DNA from 3 places in the Shewanella sp. GutCb genome. Region 1 is predicted to be linked to each of the others. Evidence: predicted binding sites of a transcription regulator. Region 1 holds the regulator's gene; each other region holds the start of a gene.
The links. Region 1 encodes LexA, which represses DNA repair genes until DNA is damaged. Its sites were predicted from a motif close to TACTGTATNNNNATACAGTA; they were not measured.

Region 1 (4,293 bases):
ATAACCCTTAGTAAAGAGTTGATCGAGGTATTCACGGAATACCGCGGTATAGAGCTTATTACCGCGAAAACTTCGGCGAATAAAGAATGCGCCACCACGGCGGAACATAGGTCCTGCTGGCCAGAAGTTAAGATTAATGCCGGCAGCAATATGCGGCGGCACCATGCCTTGATAATAGAGGATGTAAGACAGCAACAAATAATCCATGTGGCTGCGATGACACGGTACATAGACGATTTCATGACCATCATGGTGCAACTGACGAACCTGCTCCGCACCCTTAATATTGATACCTTTATAAAGCTTATTCCACAACCAAGTAAGAAAACGCTCGGTAATACGCACTAAGCTATCGGAGTAATCCGCCGCGACTTCATCTAGATACTCCATCGCTTTTGCACGCGCTTCTGATTCGGAGATTTTTTTATTTGTCGCTTCTTCTTTAATGGCTCGGGTAATTGATTCTGACTTTAGCAAAGCATGGAACAGAGCTTGGCGCTTAGGCAGCTGAGGCCCAGTCATTACTTTACGTTGACGCTGAAAATGCACTCGCGCGACACGGGCTAGTTTTTGTGCGATGCGCTTATCAGTACCATGTTCGTCTGCCATATAACGCAGAGAAACAGCATTAGAAAACTGCACAAAGTTGTGTCGACCGAGAAACAAGATCATCAAGCACTTGCGTAACCAAGTCGGATTTTGACGCTCCAACACAGCAGCGCGCATGGTGTCGTCTTCTTTGCCTGGGGTTCGTCCCCAATAAAGACTCACAGGAACTAGCTGAATATCTAATTCTTCATTTTGCTTATGCACACTCAATAGGCGCTTAAAGCAATGCAAATACTGTTCGGCACTTTCTCTTTCGCCAAATAGAGGCTTGCTACCTTCAAGGCAGACAACGCGCGGCGCAGTCACCCCGTTAACCTCTAAGTCATTATATGGGCTAGGTAAACCGAATTTACCGGTTATCTCACTAAGAGCTGCTATGTCACTAACAGATTCTGTTTTCATGACATAAACGAGTGGCTTGCTTGGATCGAGATTGAGGTCTTCAAAAGGATCATGAGGCACTACAATAGTGTGCACGAGCTTTTTTTGGATCCAGCGTAATGATTTAAACCAAAGAGAGTCTTTTTTCGACATGATTCGCTTGCAGTATAGTCGCTTCTAATAACCCCGTAGAATACCAGAATTTCGGAGTGTTTGCGCAATTGCTTTATAATGGCACTCGGAAACATTTGCGTATTTATAGAACAATGACTTAAGCCATCATAAGTCTATGTATATCCTGCCTATCAGGATTAAATCTCGTTCATCCCTCCTTAATCTCTCAGCCCCACCCTAGTGCTAATAAATTCAACTTTAACATAAATTTGGTTAATACTTGCGCGAACAGAAATACTGTATATACTGACAGTTACTGTATGGAAAGACAGGCTTAATAATGAGACCACTTACACCACGTCAAGCTGAAATTTTAGAGCTAATTAAACGCAATATTACAGACACAGGTATGCCACCCACCCGTGCTGAAATAGCCAAACGTTTAGGCTTTAAATCTGCCAATGCAGCCGAAGAGCACTTAAAAGCTTTAGCGAAGAAAGGCTGTATTGAGATCATGCCAGGTACCTCTCGAGGAATTAAGTTAATTCAAGATGATACCGAAGATGCCGACCTTGGTTTACCGCTTATTGGTCAAGTGGCCGCAGGTGAACCTATTCTGGCTCAAGAACATGTAGAGCAACATTATAAAATTGATCCTACCATGTTCCGCCCGTCAGCCGACTTTCTGCTTAAAGTACGCGGTGACAGCATGAAAAACATCGGCATACTTGAAGGCGATTTGCTTGCAGTGCATAAGATCCAACATGCAAGCAACGGTCAAGTTGTGGTGGCACGAGTAGAAGATGAAGTCACGGTTAAACGCTTTGAAAAGAAAGGCAATAAAGTTTATTTACATGCTGAGAATGAAGATTATTCACCGATAGAAGTTGATCTGGCAAACCAAAGCTTAAGTATTGAAGGTTTAGCCGTTGGCGTGATCCGTAATGGAGATTGGCAATGAACAAATTATTAGGTGTAAGCCCGCGTCACCCTGGCCTTTGGCAAGATATACCTGCTCAAGCTATGTCTAAAAAGGTAAATACAGATATCGAAACTATGGTATCTCACACTCAGGGGCGCACTGAATTAAAACAGATTAGTGGCCAACTTGCTCAACTGAGCCAACAAGGTCGCTGGATTGTATTAATTAGCCCACCTAATATCGGTTACAAACAGATGCTCGCTTCTGCTGGCGTCCGCATGGATAGAATCCTACTGGTACACGCAAAAGATGAATTCGAAACACTTTGGGCTATGGAAAAAGCGCTCACGAGTGGCACATCAAGCGCGGTAATAACCTGGACGAATGAAGTCGATGCACGAGACAGTAGACGACTGCAGTTAGTCGCAAAGAGTGCTCAAGCGGTGGGTATCATTATTGAAAATGCGAATGCTCACTTACCTGACAGCACAATAAATACACAGGACGAGCGGTTTAAACAAGGTTCACTGTTCGCAGCAGTCCATTAAGCAATTCTTTCTATTACAAATCTAGTCTCTAAAGCAAAGCTCCCTTAACGGGAGCTTTTTTATTACTGCTGCTAAGCAAATGAATCAAAAAGTGATCTTGATCAATATTTCAACACCAAGTAGGGTAGGTACTGATAACAACGATATATTGTTATATCCGAGCGATTTAGTCGTCGGTCTTTATGTATGGACTGTAGATCCTTAAAGAGTATATGAAGACTGAGATCGGCCTGATATATTTCAGCCGTAGGTGCCAGTGTGGTTACACTAACCAGTATTAAAATACTGAAATTATATAAAGTCTAATCGATAGTCGAAACATAACGACACGATGGATAAACCACTCGCGCACTTTGAAGTCATCGTTGCTTTTTTGGGAACTGAAGAGTTTACATAGAGCAGAGACTTACTGTGTGACTCTTCTTTGTCTTGTTGACAGAGGAGAAGTCTAGTGAAGCAATTGTTGTACTGTGTGTTGGCGCTAATATTTTCGCCTACACTGTTTGCATCAGAAATGCCGTTTAATATGACAGAAGGCGTGACGGAGATCAGTGGTAAGGTTTATAACCTCCATATGATTATCCTTTATATCTGCTGTGCTATTGGCATTGTTGTTTTTGGCGCAATGATTTATGCCATGATCAACCATCGCAAATCAAAAGGCGCAGTCGCCGCCAACTTTCATGAAAGTACTAAAGTCGAGATTTTATGGACTGTAGTGCCTTTTATTATTCTTATAATCATGGCTATTCCCGCAACCAAAACCTTGATTGCAATGGAAGACCCCAGTAATGCTGACCTCACCATTAAAATAACAGGTTCGCAGTGGAAGTGGCATTACAGCTATTTCGATAAAGACGTTGAGTTTTATAGCTTAATGTCGACTCCTAGAGCACAAATAGAGGGCACCGAAGCTAAAGGTGAACACTATTTGCTTGAAGTAGACAAACATCTCGTATTACCCATTAATCGTAAAGTACGCTTTTTGATGACATCTGATGACGTTATCCACTCATGGTGGGTCCCGGCTTTTGCTGTCAAAAAAGATGCTAACCCCGGTTTTATCAATGAAGCTTGGACACGAATTGATAAGCCCGGTATTTATCGTGGTCAATGCGCTGAATTGTGCGGTAAAGACCACGGATTTATGCCGATTGTTGTCGAAGCGCTTTCAGAAGCAGACTTCGATAAGTGGTTACTTGCCCAGCAGCAACAAGCTAATAATGCTGAAGCTGAAGCAGAGGCCGCACTTTCGCAAACCTTAACCATGGACGAACTCATGGCTCAAGGTGAGCAAATCTATCTCGCTCAATGTGCTGCATGTCATCAACCCAATGGTGCAGGTCTGCCTGGCGTATTCCCTTCTCTTATTGGCAGCCCAATTACCACCGGCCCCGTCGGCGCCCATGTCGATATCGTCGTCAATGGTAAGCCTGGTACTGCTATGCAAGCATTTGCTAAACAGCTGACTGCAACTGAAATTGCTGCCGTGGTGACTTTTGAGCGTAATGCTTGGGGCAATAACTCAGGCGATACAGTTCAAGCCGCGGATGTGAGCTCTGCTAGCGCGAGTTCAAGCCCAGCTGCATCCAGCGATCCCAACACCGTAATCCCGGTCACTTTACCTGCCAGCTTACCTGAGGCAGAACAAGTTAAAGCTGTGGCTTTAGATGACTTAACAATGGATGAGCTTATGGTCATGGGAGAGAAAGTCTACAT
Region 2 (4,293 bases), on a different contig from region 1:
CCCGTCAGCAAATCGACAACGACCTAAGCGGTCTAGTACAACTTAAATCTAACGAAGTTCGCAGCTATTTTGTCGCTAAAGGTCAATTGATCCACGCCGTCTTTGCTGATCCTATGGTGTTAGAATGGTTCGGTAAATATGATAGTCGTTCAAGAGACCTCTCTTCAGATAAACAATACCAAGCTATTGTTGACTACTTTAAATTTTTCTCCGATAAAGACAGCGACATTAAGTCGGTGTTTTTCGGCTCCGCTAATACCTTTGAGTACTTTGACCTTAATGGTCGCTACAACGATAGTGAGTACTACACTAACAAACGCCCATGGTGGCAAGAAGCGATTGATCAAAACGGCATGTTTGTCGGTGATCCAGCCGTAGATGCTAACGACGGATCAATCTCGGCAACAGTGAAAACAGTTGTAAAAGATCAGTCCGGTCGGTTTATCGGCATTGGGGGGATGGACATATTAATCGACACCATAGGTAGTGAACTACTAGCGCCGATTAAATACCAAGGATCAGGCCAAGCCTTCTTAATTACCGATGCGGGTAAATTGGTCTACTTTCCTGGTTTTACTGAACAATTCCCACCTGGCTCTGATGTTGAAAAAGTGGATAGCCAATTTAGAGACACCAAAGGCTTTAGTACCTTAAGCCAACAAATGCAATCACAAACCTCTGGTTTTGCCGAAGTCACTTTTAAAGGTGAGCAGCAAAGAGTGAGTTTTGTGGAAGTGGGGGGGGATTTCCCCGAACAGAAATGGCATTTGGCGTTCATGTTGCCAACGGCGGTCATTGAGGCTCCAGTGACCGATGCTATTATCAACTCAATTTTACTCTCTTGTTTGATCATGCTTTTTGTCGGTGTAACGGTGTGGGGAATGTTGCTTCCGTTTAGAAAACAGATCAATAACTTACTGCGAGCGATGGAAGATATTGCTGAAGGCGATAATGATTTAGCTAAGCGTATCCAAATGGACAGAGAGGATGAACTTGGACAACTGGGTGATGCATTCAATCGATTCGCCGCAAAAGTTCAGGGAATGCTACAAGATACTCGAGACTTAACTTTAGAAGTTGAACACGGCGTTTCAGCTGCGTCTGAAGTCAGCGAACGAGCGCTTAACTCCGTCGCGCAGCAGAAAGCGGAGATAGCCTCTGTTGCAACTGCTGCCACCGAGATGGCGCATACTAGCCAAGAGATGGCAGCAAGTGCACAACGTGCTAGCGACTTTGCCGATAAGGCACAAGCTGAATCGATAGAGGGGGGAGCCATCGTTGCGCAAGCGACTCAAGGTATGCAGTCTTTATCGGTGCAGGTGATTGAAGCCGCTAAAGTGGTTAAGCAATTACGCACCCGCTCTGAGCAAATAGGTGAAGTCCTCAATGTCATCAGAGGCATTGCAGAACAAACCAACTTGTTAGCACTTAACGCTGCTATTGAAGCTGCAAGAGCTGGTGAGCAAGGGCGTGGTTTTGCGGTTGTAGCTGATGAGGTGCGCACATTAGCCTCGCGCACTCAAGATTCAACCGCGAACATCCAAGAGATTATTCAGACGCTACAGCAAAATGCTAATGAAGCTGAGCAAGTGATGGAAGCGGGAGTCGAGCAGGCTAATATTGGTCAGGATCTCACCGCTAAAGTTGAGCTGGCGCTCGATAGCATTACCGGTGCTATTGGCGCTATTCAGCAGCAAACCATCGAGATATCGGCGGCTGTTGGCCAACAAGCGGTGGTTGCTGAAGAGGTGGCATGCAATGTTGAAAATGTTCGTGCTTTATCAGATGATTCTTTGGCGGCAAGCGAAGAGCTATCACGTAACTTTGACAGTTTTGCTCGGGTAACAGAGTCATTGTCGAGTAATATTAAGCAGTTCAAAATCTAGGGGCTGTTGATCTTTCACGGTTGTTTTTGCCGCAGTTTATTGGCGATTTTGACAAGGCGGAGGTTATGTCGTTTAGTCATTCTCCACAAATAACTTACAACACAGTAAAAATGGCCAAGAAGCGCGGCCCTTCGGGTTCGTTTCAGTGATTTTAGTCCTTTATGACTAGAATGCGTTACGAGCTTTTCGCTTAGCCAGCTAAGCAGCATCGCTCAAGCCTTGTACTAAAAGCATTGAATTCGAACAAAAACCAAGCTCGAAAGATCAATAGCCCCTAGTACTCTGCAGTATTGAGCATGAGATAAAGCTCGAGATTAAACCCAAAAATGGAGCCCATTGGCTCCTTTTTTTGATCCAATCATAAGCCATTAATACGTATCCACTGCCGCTGAAAGCACTATTTAGTTAACTTTGCTTGAGTACTGTTTTTATATACAGTAATATCTTCTGTAGAGGGCTTAAGATTGCAAAAAATAATTCATGTCGATATGGACTGCTTTTACGCTGCAGTAGAGATGCGTGATTTTCCAGAGCTGAGAGGCAAGCCCATTGCAGTGGGGGGAAGGAGTGATCGCCGTGGTGTTATCAGTACTTGTAGCTATGAGGCCAGAAAATTTGGCGTGCGCTCAGCAATGGCATCAGGTTATGCACTCAAGCTTTGCCCTGATCTCATTTTAGTGCCTGGCAGGATGCAGGTATATAAAGACGTTTCCAGTCAAATTCGCGCGGTGTTTGCTAAATATACCAGTCTTATTGAACCACTGTCTTTAGATGAAGCCTATCTCGATGTGACTGACAGCCCTCATTGCCAAGGCTCTGCCACGCGTATTGCAGAAGCCATCAGGCAAGATATTTTTCAGGAAACGGGGCTTACAGCCTCCGCAGGAATAGCGTCAGTTAAATTTTTAGCAAAAATAGCATCCGATCTTAATAAACCTAATGGCCAATATGTTATCCGTCCTGAAATGATTGAAGAGTTCGTTAAAACACTGCCACTGATTAAAATTCCAGGGGTAGGTAAAGTCACCGCTAAAAAGTTAGCTGATATCGGCCTACATACCTGTAGTGATGTGCAAGCCTATCCGGATAATAAGCTAGTAGAGCGATTTGGAAAGTTTGGTTCTGTGTTGATAGAAAGGGCAAAAGGCATAGATACCCGTGGTATTTCGTCCAACAGAGAACGTAAGTCAGTTGGGGTAGAAACAACATTAGCCAAAGACATACATACATTAGAGCAGTGTAAAGCCGTTATGCCGCAACTGATTCAAGAGTTAGGGGCCAGAGTGGGTCGCAGTGCCAAAAAGCGTACCATTCATAAACAAGTGGTAAAGCTTAAGTTTGATGATTTTAAACAAACTACCATAGAGCACCGTAGTGATGAGGTCTCGGTTAATTTGTTTTATCAGTTATTAGGGCAAGCCTTGGAAAGGCAGCAAGGTAGAGGTATTCGTTTGTTAGGCGTTGCCGTTGGGTTGGCGTCTAGCGCATCGACTGACGATGAGGTGCAAACGGTTGCTCCACAGATGGACTTAGGGTTTTAATCAAATGGTTTAAACCAAGGACTTTTAAACAAGGGCTGTAGAACGAGTATGTTAGTCGCCTTATTTTAATGCCTTTGTTGGTCAATGTTAGAATACTGCAAAGTACTCATCGAAAAAAGCCGCTAAACAGTTAGCGGCTTTTTAGCTTGTGCGTTTGACTCACCGCACAGGTTACAGGCTAATTTAGCTGCCTTTAACGGGTGTGCGTTCAAGTACCGCTAACAATAGTTTCCAATATTGGCCAACGGTGGTGATGTTAACCTTTTCGTCTGGGCTGTGTGGGTAGCGAATGGTCGGACCAATAGAAACCATGTCCATCTCAGGGTAAGGCTTTTTAAATAAACCACACTCAAGACCAGCATGGATCACCATAATCGTTGGCTCTTTTTTATAGATGTCGGCATACGTTGCCCGAACACTTTCCATTACTGGTGAGCTGTTGTCAGGTTTCCAACCAGGATAAGCACCGCTAAATTCAACGTTGGTACCCGCAAGATTACTCAAAGAGGTTAATACGCCTTCTATCTCTTCGCGGCCAGAGTCGATTAATGAACGGATAAGACAAAGTATTTGAACAGAATCTGTTTCAGTACTGATGACACCGACATTAAGCGAGGTTTCTGTTACGCCTGCAACTTCGTCACTCATACGCACTACGCCGTTAGGGCAGGCATTGAGGATATCAATTAAGATCTGTTGTGAGTCTTCACTCATCACCTTTGTTTCGGCTGGGATCTCAGTCAATGTCAACGTAGTGTCAGGATCTGCAATCGCTAGCTCTTGGCGAACTAAGGCTTGGAACTCAGCTATACGTTGCTGCAGCACTGTCACGTTTTCAGCTGGGATCATAAAGCTAAACTGTGCTT
Region 3 (4,293 bases), on a different contig from region 1:
TTTAACTCAGCTTCATTTTTAGGCCAAGCAGCATCTTTACGATCGAATTCGTAAGCATCGCCGACGACATCAAACTTCATCTCTTTATCTAGCAGAGAAAGTGCATAGGTAAACCGTTCATAGCGACGCTTTTGAATGACTTCAAACATTGAATATGCTTGCTGGAGATTGCCACTTTTTAACATTTCGTCAAATTGAGTTGAATAAGCCATAAAGCTATCAACATCGGATTGCAATAACACATTCTTACGATAATCTAATTGCTTAAGATAACGCTCGAAAACTTGCTTTGAGAACGCATCGTCCATTTCAAAACGATGGTAATGTGATCGGGTAAACAAACCAGTGACGCGTTTACTCGCCACCTTATGTTGGGGTTCCTGCTTTAAAGCAGGTAACTCGCTGAATTGAATAGTAGGGCTAACAGCCCACGCCGAGAATCCTACAAAAATACTGGCGATAGATACAGCCAGAGACATTTTCCGCATCAACAAGTTACTCCTTTACATGCTTTTAAACCATTACAGTAGTATGTATTCCGCTTTAACTTTAATCGTTAAACCTGAATCTAGCTGAACTTGAACATCTTCTTTTTTGATATCCAAAATAACACCAGCTACTGGCGCCTTACCTAGTTTGACATTTACACGTTGATTTTTCTTCAACTCAGCCAATACTGCAGGCGTTAAAATTGCTACCGCGACTTTCTCTTTTGCAGGTTTTGCGTTAGTAGCCGCTTTCGGTCTTCTCGCAACCGGTTTTTTAGCTGGCTTGTTAGCAGTAGCTGAAGGCGCTGGAGTTTTACCTGCCTTCGCTATTCTTTTTGCTTTCGCTTTTTCCTGACTTTCTTTAAGTGTAGCTTGAGCATGGTCAACGTGCTCTTGTTCTAGCTCACCACAAGAATTACCATCTAAATCGATACGGTGTGCACCGGCTTTCACACACTTAAGGTAACGCCAGCTACTTGTGTATCTTCTTAAAGCGATTCTTAGTTGAGTCTTACTGACTTTAGAATCATCAGCTAACCTTTCCGCTAAATCTTGAAACAACCCGATTTTTAATGGTTTCGTTTCACCTTCAGCAATAAAGCATAAAGGAAATGTTTCATATAAGTACGCAAGAATAGCGTTGGTATCGGTCAACTTTTCTGTTGATTCCATCTTTACTTCCACAGTTTAAAAAAGGGACACCACCAAAAGAGTTTATCTCTCTCATTGATTTACGTGTCGTTTATATTTGTCTGATTATGACCTAAAGCACAAATTAATAATGATTAATTTATATTTTTAGTGCCAAAATCAAACCTACCTTAGCAACAACCTATCATAAACGCTATTGATTCGCTTTAGCGAATAATCACGATTTGAAATTTCATTGCTCAAACCGCTCATTATAGAGACGCACGAAATGATTGCGACCACCAATTAGCAATAATTGGTCGTAGATTAACCAAATAGGCAGTTTTCGAGACTTTTAACCATCGTTTCCACACCACGCTGGTCAATTTCATCAAATCTTGATAACGAAGGGCTATCGATATCGAGTACTCCGATAACAATACCATCTCGCCTAAAGGGCACAACTAATTCTGAAACACTGGCAGAATCACACGCAATGTGTCCCGAAAATTGATGTACGTCGGCAATTCTTTGTGTTTGATTTTTTTCCACTGCTGTGCCACAAACACCTTTACCTACCGGAATACGGGAGCAAGCAACTTTCCCTTGAAAAGGTCCAAGTACTAACAGATCATTCTTTAATAGATAGAACCCAACCCAATTAAGGTCAGCTAAGTTGTCATTTAACAACGCTGAAAAATTGGCTAAAGCGGCAATTTGATCATCTTCACCCGTCAGTAAAGCGGTAACCTGACGGTTTAATGTGTCATAAAACGACGCAGTCATAAATATCCTTTAACAGTTCCATCAATTAAAACAAATAAATTCGTCGCATTTTACCAACAAACAATCAATTTCAAACAGACTATTTTCGACTTTTTTAGTTTGAATCAGTCTTTTTAGATACTTTTTTAGCGGGTGTACTTTTTTCCGGTGCACTACCTTTCAGCAAAGATTGCAGCTCATCTTTATGTTGCGCCAAATAAAAACCAATTTTTTCAATATCATTATCTTCGAGTCCTAGTTCAGATTTACTTAGAAAAGGGATCAAGTTGTCAGCGACATCAAGCATCTTGTCGTAGGCATCAGCCTCCTTCTTCGATGTAAAAGTCATCTTTTCAACCCCTTCTCTAACTACGACAAATTTTGTTATAACGGCCATAATTAACCTCACACTGTTTTTATATACAGTAAAGAGTCTCACACATTGAAGTTCTTATGCAAGTTTTCTTGAAAATCTGGTAGGCTTATCAATATAAGGACTCTGTATTAATCAATTGCCTACGCATAAATTGAGTTCAATATCACGATAAAGCTTTTTCTTTAACTTTGTACGTTTTATAGAGGTTTTAATTCTTATGACATCGGACGCGCTAGATAATAGTGTTACTTTATGTCGGTCTTGTGACCTCGTCATCAGAAAGCGTGCATTGCCTACAGGCGTCAGAGCCCTTTGTCCACGCTGCCACACCCAGCTCTATGACACACCATATTGCTCATTAAATGGCATGCTAGCACTGTGTATTACCGCAATAATATTTTTCTTCCCTGCCAATACCTACCCAGTGCTAGAATTAGAATTTCTTGGTAGCATGCGTACCACAACGGTATTAGAAGGCGCTTTAGCAGTATACCAACAAGGCTACTGGATTGTTGCCATTGCAGTAATGACTGCCGCAGTAATTGCACCAGGCATTCTACTTATGTCTATCTTGATACAAATCGTTATCATAAAACATGGATTGCAGCATCGTCTATTAAGGTCAATATTAAAGCAGGCATTAAAACTACAGGGATTGCTGACACAACTCACAATGCTCGAAATTTACGTCATTAGCTTTTTAGTGGCCGCTTTCAACCTTGCCGACTTTGCTACAGTTTCATTTGGTTTCGGCACCTTCTGCTTTACAATGCTGTTTATTATGAATTTATTCCTTTTAAGAGAGTACGATTTGGAGCATATGTGGAGTTTTCTTGAAAAGTAACCCAAACGAATCCACATTAGGTAAGCAAATAGGCCTAACATGTTGCCCAACATGCAATAAGGTTACCTGTGCTGAATCAGCTTGTTGCAGTCGCTGTGATACCAAACTCGTTATTAGAGATTATGGGAGTTTACAAAAAAGCTGGGCTTTGTTAATCACAGCCGCGATTTTACTCATACCCGCGAATCTATACCCGATAACGACGCTTACAAATCAGGGGCAAGTCACTCAAGACACTATTTTTTCGGGTATCGCACACCTTGTAAAAACAGATATGATCCCTATAGCAATCATATTATTCACGGCGAGTATTTTGGTGCCATTATTAAAAATAATTGGCCTTACCATATACTTAACCGCGATCAGTTTTAAATTACCTATTTCAAAAAAGAATTTGATGATAGGTTTTCATATTATTGAATGGATAGGCCGTTGGTCTATGCTCGATCTTTTCGTTATTTCGTTAACCGTTGCCGTAGTTAATATGGGGCAATTACTAGATGCGAAACCCGCACCGGCTGCTACTGCATTTGCCTTGGTCATTTTACTGACGCAACTGGCAGCAAAAGTAATTGATACGCGTTTACTCTGGGACCGACTGGAAACAAAAAATGACTCAAGTACAAACACCTAAAGTCGTAAAGAAAAAACTGTTCTCGCCTATTTGGTTATTGCCCATTATTGCGCTCGCGTTAGGCGCTTGGCTTGGCGTAAAAAGCATCCGAGAATCAGGTGTAGAAGTGAGAATTCATTTCCCAAACGCTACCGGAATGGATATTGGTAAAACACTGGTTAAATACCAAGGTTTAACTGTAGGAAAAGTGGCCGATATCAGTATTGATGATCAACTACAAGGTGTGAATGTCGATGTATTAATGGACTATCGCTCTTCGCCTTTTATCAATAAAGGGACTAAATTTTGGTTGGTGACGCCGAAAGCTTCAATCACAGGCATCGAAGGACTAGACACTCTATTTTCAGGTAACTACATCAGCATTTTGCCCGGTGAAGGTGAATCACGTTCATTTTTTGAAGCTGAAATTACCGCCCCCGTTATTACCCCTGGTAATGAAGGCCTTATTGTCAACATAACCTCGGATAAGCTAGGGTCTTTAGACGTTGGCTCACCGCTCTTTTATCGTCAAATTCCCGTGGGACAAGTCGTTGGATACCGCTTAGACAATAGCCAA

Region 2: a site for LexA is predicted at 2,307-2,326, ahead of dinB (DNA polymerase IV). Genes of this name have one in related genera too.
Region 3: a site for LexA is predicted at 2,292-2,311, ahead of CXF86_RS22435 (YebG family protein). Genes of this name have one in related genera too.

Annotation. Positions count from the first base shown of each region.
Region 1 covers NZ_PJBL01000105.1:87,214-91,506, forward strand. Annotated here, with positions in the region: gene plsB (glycerol-3-phosphate 1-O-acyltransferase PlsB) at 1-1,143, opposite strand, end outside; gene lexA (transcriptional repressor LexA) at 1,445-2,065, shown strand; gene CXF86_RS20510 (cell division inhibitor SulA) at 2,062-2,574, shown strand; gene coxB (cytochrome c oxidase subunit II) at 3,026-4,293, shown strand, end outside.
Region 2 covers NZ_PJBL01000016.1:149,613-153,905, reverse strand. Annotated here, with positions in the region: gene CXF86_RS09155 (methyl-accepting chemotaxis protein) at 1-1,886, shown strand, start outside; gene dinB (DNA polymerase IV) at 2,351-3,427, shown strand; gene CXF86_RS09145 (aminoacyl-histidine dipeptidase) at 3,611-4,293, opposite strand, start outside.
Region 3 covers NZ_PJBL01000106.1:223,879-228,171, reverse strand. Annotated here, with positions in the region: gene prc (carboxy terminal-processing peptidase) at 1-488, opposite strand, end outside; gene proQ (RNA chaperone ProQ) at 522-1,160, opposite strand; gene CXF86_RS22440 (GAF domain-containing protein) at 1,446-1,904, opposite strand; gene CXF86_RS22435 (YebG family protein) at 1,999-2,280, opposite strand; gene CXF86_RS22430 (paraquat-inducible protein A) at 2,477-3,103, shown strand; gene CXF86_RS22425 (paraquat-inducible protein A) at 3,093-3,737, shown strand; gene CXF86_RS22420 (MlaD family protein) at 3,715-4,293, shown strand, end outside.